4 regions of the Neorhizobium sp. T6_25 genome follow, and region 2 is predicted to be linked to each of the others. Evidence: riboswitches for the same ligand, from Rfam matches in the RefSeq annotation. Region 2 holds a riboswitch; each other region holds the start of a gene.
The links. A riboswitch is a leader RNA that binds a small molecule or an ion and turns the genes downstream of it on or off. The one in region 2 is predicted to bind thiamine pyrophosphate.
Positions count from the first base shown of each region.

Region 1 (2,196 bases), on a different contig from region 2:
AGTCCCTATGCCATTCGCTGTCGCCACCGTGCTCCACGAGGCTCGAAACCTTGATCTGGTGCATGGCGAAAACCATGGCGCTTGCGGCGCAGGCCTGTCCCAGGATGGAGCAGACCTCGGCGATCTCGGTGATCGAAGCGCTCTCGCCGCCGAACGCGGCCGGGATCTGGATGCCGATCAGGCGCTCGGCCTTCATGGCATCGACCGCCTCGCGGGGGAAGCGGCCGTCATGGTCGACGCGGTCGGCAAATTCGGCCGCTACGGTTGCCACGCGGTGAGCGCGGGCGCTCAGGCTCATGTCGGCGGCAAAGGCGGGGAGGCTCATCTCAAGCGGCCTCGCGCGCTTTCAGGATATGCGAAACCGTCTGCTCGATCGCGGCTATGCTGGCGAAGGACTTGCGGTTCAAAAGGCTGTCGGGAAACTCGATGTCGAAAGCCTCTTCCAGGCCCAGCATCAATTGTACGGATGCAAATGAGGAGAGGCCGGCCGCATAAAGATCGGCGCCGTCTTCCAGCTCGGTCACCGCGACCGGAAGGCCGCCTATCCGTGTGAGTAATTCGCGAATGGTCTCGTTCATCTCGACATCTCCGGATCGTTCAAATTCTGCGTTCATCGCTGGGGATGTTACTACGCAGGAAAGCCTAAGATTCCAGCAATAAACGTCGTGAAGTTAGGGTTGCGGGATTCCGTAAAATCCGATCGATCGCCATCGGCATGGCCCGGCTTGACATGAACGGCCCGCGGGTTTCTGATGGCGCCATTCACCAGGGGGGTCCCGTCAAGGGGCTGAGATACTGCTGGTCGGACGGCTTTGGCCGGCCGAGGCGCAGTGACCCGTTGAACCTGATCCAGTTCATACTGGCGTAGGGACGGTGCGGGCGCTGCGGTAACAAGGGCGGGAAACCGTCCTTCGGATTCCGGGGTGTTTTTCCATCATTCCAACACTGGAACTGGGTCTCCAAACGTCAAACCTTGGAGCCTTGAGCCATGAATATTGCAACCACCAAGCTCACCCCGGTCGTCACCACCGGCCCGCTTCCCGCCTCCACGAAGGTCCTGAAAGCAGGAACGATCCACCCGGACATCCGCGTGCCGATGCGCCAGATCGCGTTGCATCCGACCTCCGGCGAGCCGCCGGTCACCGTCTACGATTCCTCCGGTCCCTATACCGCTGAAGGCGCCGCGATCAGCATCGATGCCGGCCTGCCGCGCCTGCGCGAAAGCTGGATTGTCGCCCGCGGCGATGTCGAAACCTATGAGGGCCGCATCGTCAGGCCGGAGGACAACGGCTTCGTGTACGGGAGCCATCTGACGCCGGAATTCCCGGTCCGCAACCAGCCCTTCAAGGCGAAAACGGGCCGGGCCGTCACCCAGCTCGCCTATGCGCGGGCCGGCATCATCACGCCGGAGATGGAATTCGTCGCCATCCGCGAGAACCTCGGCCGGCAGGCAGCCAGCGAGCCGCTCATCCGCGACGGCGAAAGTTTCGGCGCCCATGTGCCGGATTTCGTGACGCCCGAGTTCGTTCGGCGCGAAGTCGCGGAAGGCAGGGCAATCATTCCCGCCAATATCAACCATCCCGAATCCGAACCGATGATCATCGGCCGCAACTTCCTGGTGAAGATCAACGCCAATATCGGCAATTCGGCCGTCACCTCGTCGATGGCCGAGGAAGTCGAGAAGATGGTCTGGGCGATCCGCTGGGGCGCCGATACGGTCATGGACCTGTCGACCGGCCGCAACATCCACAATATCCGCGACTGGATCATCCGCAATTCGCCGGTGCCGATCGGCACCGTGCCGCTCTACCAGGCGCTCGAAAAGGTGAACGGCATTGCCGAGGACCTGACCTGGGAAGTCTATCGCGACACGCTGATCGAGCAGGCCGAGCAGGGTGTCGACTACTTCACCATCCATGCCGGCGTGCGGCTCGCCTATATCCCGCTCACCGTCAACCGCGTCACCGGCATCGTTTCCCGCGGCGGTTCGATCATGGCCAAGTGGTGTCTGCACCACCACAAGGAGAGTTTTCTCTACGAACATTTCGAGGAGATCTGCGACATCGCCCGGGCCTACGACGTGTCGTTCTCGCTCGGCGACGGTCTTCGCCCGGGTTCGATCGCCGATGCCAACGATGCGGCCCAGTTCGCGGAACTGGAGACCCTCGGGGAGCTGACGAAGATCGCCTGGGCGAA
Region 1 is NZ_PVBL01000010.1:194,839-197,034, forward strand. It holds gene C5L10_RS16340 (acyl-CoA dehydrogenase family protein) at 1-325, opposite strand, end outside; gene C5L10_RS16345 (acyl carrier protein) at 327-578, opposite strand; TPP riboswitch at 758-889, shown strand; gene thiC (phosphomethylpyrimidine synthase ThiC) at 989-2,196, shown strand, end outside.
Region 1: another riboswitch for thiamine pyrophosphate. It lies ahead of thiC (phosphomethylpyrimidine synthase ThiC); the one in region 2 lies ahead of thiM (hydroxyethylthiazole kinase).

Region 2 (2,196 bases):
GATGCGTCGATGACAACAGCGCCGACGGCGGCGATCGTCATCAGCATCTCGATCGAAAACGGCGTGCCGGCGAGTGCTGCCGTGACGGCGCGGCGGGCAATCGGCACGAGGCCAATCAGCATCGCTGCGGTGAAGATGATTGTGTCATAGGTCGGCACCAGATGGCCGATCCCGTAAGCCGCCGCCAACGCAATGCCGACCACGATGGTCAGGCGGCCCTTCGCCGATTTCCACCACGGTCCGTCCATCGGCCCGTGATCGTGGCTGTGCAGGCCTTCGATTTCCGCCGTGCCGTGGTCGTGGTGGGAATGATCGTGCCCACCGTCATGGGCGTGATGGTGGTCATGCCTCTTGCCGATCTCCCCCCTTGGGGGGGAGATGCCCGGCAGGGCAGAGGGGGGGAACCCCTCGACACCGCGCCGCCGCGCATCCTCACCAGCCTTCTGACCCAGCGTCCTGAGCGAATACCCAAGCCCTACGACCTTCTTCTCGATCGCGCCCAGATCGCCGGTGCCGTCATGCTTCACAGTCATCGTGCCTGAAGCCACCGAAACGGACACGTCCTCGACGCCCGGCATGCGGCGCACCGCGGTGTCGATCTTCGTCGCGCAGCTGGCGCAATCCATGCCGCCAACCTTGTATCGTGCCTGCGTGGTGGTGCTCATCGTCTCATTCCCATTGGATCGAGCCCTGTCTCTACAACCTCTAGCGACTAGAGCTGCAAGACCCAAAATCAGAAAAATTTGCTGGCGAAGCGCATTATCTTTGCTGTAAGCCATGGTGAAGACAGGGGCGTCCGGCAAAGCCGGGCTGAGAAGCACCCTTAGAACCTGAACCAGATCATGCTGGCGGAGGGAGTCGTCAGGGCGTTGACACTGCGCCCCACGCCTGCCCCGCCGAACGAGGCAGATATGCAGACGATAATACCCCTTGGGACCCGTGCAGAGACCCCCGGCCAGCTGCTGACCGCGATGCGCGCCAAAAACCCGCTCGTCCAGAACATCACCAATTTCGTGGCGATGAATATCGCCGCCAACGTGGTGCTGGCGGCCGGCGCCTCGCCCGCCATGGTGCACACCAAGGAAGAAGCCGGGGAGTTCGCCCGCATCGCTGCGGGCCTGACGGTGAATATCGGCACCCTGTCGCCGGATTTCCTGGCCGGCATGAAGGCGGCGGCCGCCTCCGCCACGGAAGCTGGCAAGCCATGGGTGCTCGATCCCGTCGCCCATTACGCCACCGCCTATCGCCGCGCGGCACTTGCCGAGTTGATGGAACTGAGGCCCACGGTCATCCGCGGCAACGCCTCGGAAATCATTGCATTGGCCGGCAGCCAGTCGAGCGGCCATGGCGTCGACAGCGGCGACAGCGTTGCAGCGGCCGAAAGCTCGGCCATTGCCATCGCCCGGCAGCAGGCCTGCGTGGTGGCTGTTACCGGCGAGGTGGATTTCGTCACCGACGGCCGGCGTTCGGTCCGCATCCTCGGCGGCTCTGAGCTGATGCCGCGGGTGACTGCGCTCGGCTGCTCGCTCACCTGTCTGGTCGGCGCCTTTGCGGCAAGCACGGACGATCCCTTCGAGGCGACGGTCGCCGCACTCGCGATGTTCGCGGTCGCGGGCGAAGAAGCGGCCCTCACCGCCTCCGGTCCCGGCTTCTTTTCGCCGATCTTCCTCGACCGTCTCGCGGCGCTGACCGGCGAGACGCTCGATGCAAAGGCAAGGGTCGTCGCAGCATGACCAAAACCTTCGACCTTTCCGTCTATCTCGTCCTCGACCCCGATCTCTGCCGCGAGATCGGGATGGTCGAGACGACAAGGCTGGCGGTCGCCGGCGGCGTCACCATCGTCCAGCTGCGCGACAAGCAGGCGAATACGGCAAAGATGATCGAGACCGGCCGGGCGCTGAAGGCGGTGCTGGCAGGCACCGGCGTGCCCCTGATCATCAACGACGACGTGGAGGCAGCGATCGCGATCGGCGCGGAAGGTCTGCATGTCGGTCAGAGCGACATGGCGGCAGCGGGGGCGCGGCAGCGTGCCGGCCATGGCATGATCCTCGGCCTCTCGGTCGAAAACGAAGACCTGGCACGGCGGGTGGATCCTTCCATCGTCGATTATGTCGGCATCGGCCCGGTGTTTTCGACCAACACCAAGCCTGACCACAAGCAACCGATCGGTTTCCACGGGCTTGCGCGCATCGTCGC
Region 2 is NZ_PVBL01000039.1:29,341-31,536, reverse strand. It holds gene C5L10_RS31435 (heavy metal translocating P-type ATPase) at 1-665, opposite strand, end outside; TPP riboswitch at 779-874, shown strand; gene thiM (hydroxyethylthiazole kinase) at 912-1,733, shown strand; gene thiE (thiamine phosphate synthase) at 1,730-2,196, shown strand, end outside.

Region 3 (2,196 bases), on a different contig from region 2:
CACCGGACGGCCGCTGGATCGAATATGCCGGCGGCTACACGGATATGCTGGCACAGCGCAAGGGCGCGCTGGAGGAACGGCGCCGCACGGAAAAAGCCGACAGGGCAAAAACCGACGCTGCGGCACCGGTTTCCGGCACCCCCAAGGGCAAAGGCAAGCTTTCCTTCAAGCAGAAATTCGCGCTCGAGAACCTGCCGAAGGAAATGGCCAAAGCCGAAGCCGAGATCGCCGCCCGCGAGAAGAAAATGGCCGACCCCAACCTCTTCACCAAGGATCCCGCCGCCTTCAACAATCTGGCCGCGGAGATGGAAAAGCTGCGCCAAAGCATCAGCAAAATGGAAGAAGAATGGCTGGAACTCGAAATGCTGCGTGAGGAAATCGAAGGCTAATTTGCGATTTGTTAAGCTTAACAAATAGTTAGCTGAAAAAATATTTGTCGCGGAGCGGAACATATGAGGTCCAGGGGCGTTCTGGGTGTGAGTAGTGGTCGAAATGTCCCGGGGACGCATCGGCCTGCCAGGAACCGATCAACCGAATGGGGACATCCAATGCTGACAAATGTTACGCGTCGTCGGCTGGCCACTGAGGCGATGAATCAGAGAGTTATGATTGTCGAAGACGAGTTTCTGATCGCGCTCGATGTTGCCGAGACGATCGAAGCCATGGGCCTGAAAGTCGCCGGTTTTGCCAATGCCCGCAAACACGCCTTGGCGCTCGCCGCCTATGCCGATATCGCGCTGGTCGACGTCAATCTTTCGGACGGCCGGACCGGTCCGGAGATCGGCCGGGAGCTTGCGGAGCAATACGGCATCACCGTGGTCTTCATGACGGGTAATCCGGACGATGTGGAAGCCGGCGTCAAGGGCTCGCTCGGCGTTCTCACCAAACCGGTCATGCCCGATGTGGTCGAGAAGACGATCGACTACGCCGTTGCCAACCGACTCGGCGGCATGGCGATCGTTCCGCGTGAACTGAAAGTGTTTCCGCAGAACCACTGAGCAATGAACCACCGAGCCAACGTTGCTCCTGCCGAATGCGCCTCTTGCCAGCCATTCGCCTCACCGCTAAATCTGATCTCGCTCTAACGGGGTGCCGCGTGTTTTCACGCGGCTGAGAGGCCTTTGGCCAACCCGCGGAACCTGATCCGGTTAACACCGGCGGAGGGATTAGACGGCTCTTCATCAGCGCCTATTCCCCTTGTTAACAAAAAGAGGAGACGCCGATGCGCAGCACCATTCTTTCGATATTCGCGGCCGCTGCCGCCCTTTCCCTTTCCGGGCCGGCCGAAGCGCAGGAAAAGACGCTGACCGTCTACACCTATGAGAGTTTCATTTCGGACTGGGGACCGGGTCCCAAGGTGAAAGAGGCGTTCGAAAAGACCTGCGCCTGCAAACTCAATTTCGTCGGCGTGGCGGATGGCGTGGCGCTTCTCACGCGGCTGAAGCTGGAAGGCAAAGGCACCGACGCCGATGTGGCGCTCGGCCTCGATACCAACCTGATCTCCGAGGCGAAGGCGACCGGCCTGTTCGAGCCGCACGGGCTCGACGCTTCGGCGGCCAAGGTCCCCGGCAATTACAGCGACGACACTTTCATCCCTTACGACTACGGCCATTTCGCCGTTGTCTATGACACCCAGGCGATGAAGAACCCGCCGAAAAGCCTGAAGGAACTGGTGGAAGGCGACCCGGCGCAGAAGATCGCCATCGAGGATCCGCGCACCTCGACACCGGGCCTCGGCCTGCTGCTCTGGGTGAAATCGGTCTATGGCGACCAGGCACCGGAGGCCTGGGCCAAGCTCAGGAAACGTGTGCTGACCGTCACGCCCGGCTGGTCGGAGGCCTATGGCCTGTTCACCAAGGGCGAAGTGCCGATGGTATTTTCCTACACGACCTCGCCCGCCTATCACATGGTCGAGGAGAAGACGGAGCGCTACCAGGCTGCCTCCTTCTCCGAAGGCCATTACATCCAGATCGAAGTTGCCGGCATGCTGAAGGGGGCGAAGGAAAAGGACCTGGCGAAACAGTTCCTGAAATTCATGGTCTCGCCGGCCTTCCAGGACGTCATCCCGACCACCAACTGGATGATGCCGGCCGCCAAGACCTCCCAGCCACTCCCCAACGCATTCAACAACCTGGTGCAGCCGGCCAATACCTTCCTGATGGGATCGGACCAGGTGGCCAAGAACCGGCAGGCCTG
Region 3 is NZ_PVBL01000012.1:50,666-52,861, forward strand. It holds gene C5L10_RS17430 (ABC-F family ATP-binding cassette domain-containing protein) at 1-389, shown strand, start outside; gene C5L10_RS17435 (response regulator) at 549-998, shown strand; TPP riboswitch at 1,076-1,183, shown strand; gene thiB (thiamine ABC transporter substrate binding subunit) at 1,223-2,196, shown strand, end outside.
Region 3: another riboswitch for thiamine pyrophosphate. It lies ahead of thiB (thiamine ABC transporter substrate binding subunit); the one in region 2 lies ahead of thiM (hydroxyethylthiazole kinase).

Region 4 (2,196 bases), on a different contig from region 2:
AAGCTGCTGCTCGCCACCTCGCTGCTGCTCCTGCTGCTGCCGTTGGTGCTCGTGTGCATCCAGAGTTTCAACGACGTGCCGCAGGCGACCGCATCCGGCTTCCGCGGCTTCACGCTGAAATGGTACGAAGCGGTGTTCTTCGCCGGAACCTATGCGGACGCCTTCTGGGTGTCGGTGAAGCTCGCCGTCACCTCGATGCTGGTGGCGCTTTCGCTCTCGCTGCCGGCAGCTTTCGCGCTCGCCCGTTATCCGTTCAAGGGCCGTTCTGCGCTTCTGACGTTCTGGTTGCTACCGATGTCGCTGCCGCATGTGGCGATCGGCGTCGGCATGCTCAGGCTGCTGCAGATCTACCTGATCATCCCGCCCTTCCTCGGCCTCGTGGCGATCCACGTGATCGTCATCCTGCCGTTTGCGATCACGCTTCTGACCACCTCGGTCATGGGGCTCGACCAGGCGCAGGAAGAGGCGGCGGCGAGCCTCGGGGCAAGCCCGGCGCGGCGGTTCTTCCTGATCATCATGCCGGGCCTGGCGCCGGGACTGTTTGCGGCCGGCATCGTCGGCTTCCTCCTGAGCTTCGGCGAGGTGACGGTGACGAGTTTCCTGACCACCGCCCGCCTGACGACGCTTCCGGTCCGCATCTACTCCGAATCGACCTTCAGCCTGGAGCCGACCGCGCATGCGATCTCCGCCGTGCTGATCGTCTTCACGGTCATTGCGCTGGTGCTGGTGGGCAGGGTGGTTCGCCTCGACAGGCTCTACGCACGCTGAATTGGAAACGGTAGCGGGCTGGCCGGCCCGCTTGACAGGCATACTGAAAACCGACAGTTATCGTCCTATTCCGAGGGGAGCATCTTGACGATGCTGAGATGGCGCTGAGCCGGACCCTTGAACCTGATCCGGGTCATGCCGGCGTAGGAACGGAAATAGGCGTCATCCGACGATACTTTCTCTTCTCCGCTTCACCTGGGTCTCCGTGATTGACTGATCTGGAGATCGACCGATGACATCCATTCTTCCCGTTGTCCCGAGAGGGTGTCCGGTCCCGGCGTGCAGGTTCGGCGCGTAGCATCATGCGCGCGTCCCATGCGGTCATCGGCCTCGTCCTGCTTGTCGCCCTCTGGCAAGCGGGCGTCTGGCTGTTTGCTCCGCCTCGCTACATTCTGCCGTCTCCGATTGCCGTCGCTTCCGCCTTCGGGCGGCAGCCGGGTTTCCTGCTGCAGAACAGCCTCGTCACGCTGACGGAAATCGCGCTGGGCCTCGCGATCGGCGCAGGCCTCGGCATCGCCACGGCCTTCGGCGTCGCCGCGTTGCCGCGGCTTGGTCGTCTCGTCTGGCCGATGGTGCTGATCCTGCAGGCCTTTCCCGTCTTCGTGCTGGCGCCGATCCTGGTTCTCTGGCTGGGTTTCGGCCTCGCCTCGAAAGTGGCGATGACGACGATCATCATCTTCTTTCCGGTCGCCTCCGCCTTTGCCGACGGTCTTCGCCGCACCGACCAGGAAATCCTCGACGCCGTCTCGCTGGAGGGCGCGAACCACTGGCAGACGCTGGTGTCGATGCGCGTGCCGCTGGCGATCCCGAGCCTGGTCTCAGGGCTCCGGGTTGCTGCCCCGCTTGCGCCGCTTGGGGCCGTGGTCGGCGAATGGGTGGGCGCGTCCGGCGGGCTCGGCTTCGTGATGGTCCAGGCCAATGCCCGCATGCAGACCGACACGGTGTTCGCGGCGATGACCATACTGGCAATCCTCACTCTTATTCTAAGGCTTCTTATCGACCGGCTGACCGCCGGGCTCGCCCCGTGGGCCAGCGAAGCCGACCCTTCATCTTCATCCGCATCAGGGAGTTCCGTCCGATCATGATCCGTATCCTCACTGCGTCCTTCATCGCGCTGGCCAGCCTTGCCACCCCGATCTCTGCGCAGGCCGCCGACAAGCTCAGCGTGCTGCTCGAATGGTTCGTCAATCCGGACCACGCACCGATGGTCATCGCCAAGCAGCGCGGGCTGTTTGCCGATGCCAATCTCGACGTCGAGCTTATCCCGCCGTCCGATGCCTCCGCGGTGCCGCGGCTGGTTTCGGCCGGCCAGGCGGATATCGGCATCCACTACCAGCCCAATCTCTATCTCGACCATGAGGCGGGCCTGCCGCTCGTGCGGTTCGGCACGCTGGTCGAGACGCCCTTGAACACGGTCACGGTTCTGGC
Region 4 is NZ_PVBL01000008.1:186,143-188,338, reverse strand. It holds gene C5L10_RS13520 (ABC transporter permease subunit) at 1-768, shown strand, start outside; TPP riboswitch at 832-935, shown strand; gene C5L10_RS13515 (ABC transporter permease) at 1,071-1,853, shown strand; gene C5L10_RS13510 (ABC transporter substrate-binding protein) at 1,850-2,196, shown strand, end outside.
Region 4: another riboswitch for thiamine pyrophosphate. It lies ahead of C5L10_RS13515 (ABC transporter permease); the one in region 2 lies ahead of thiM (hydroxyethylthiazole kinase).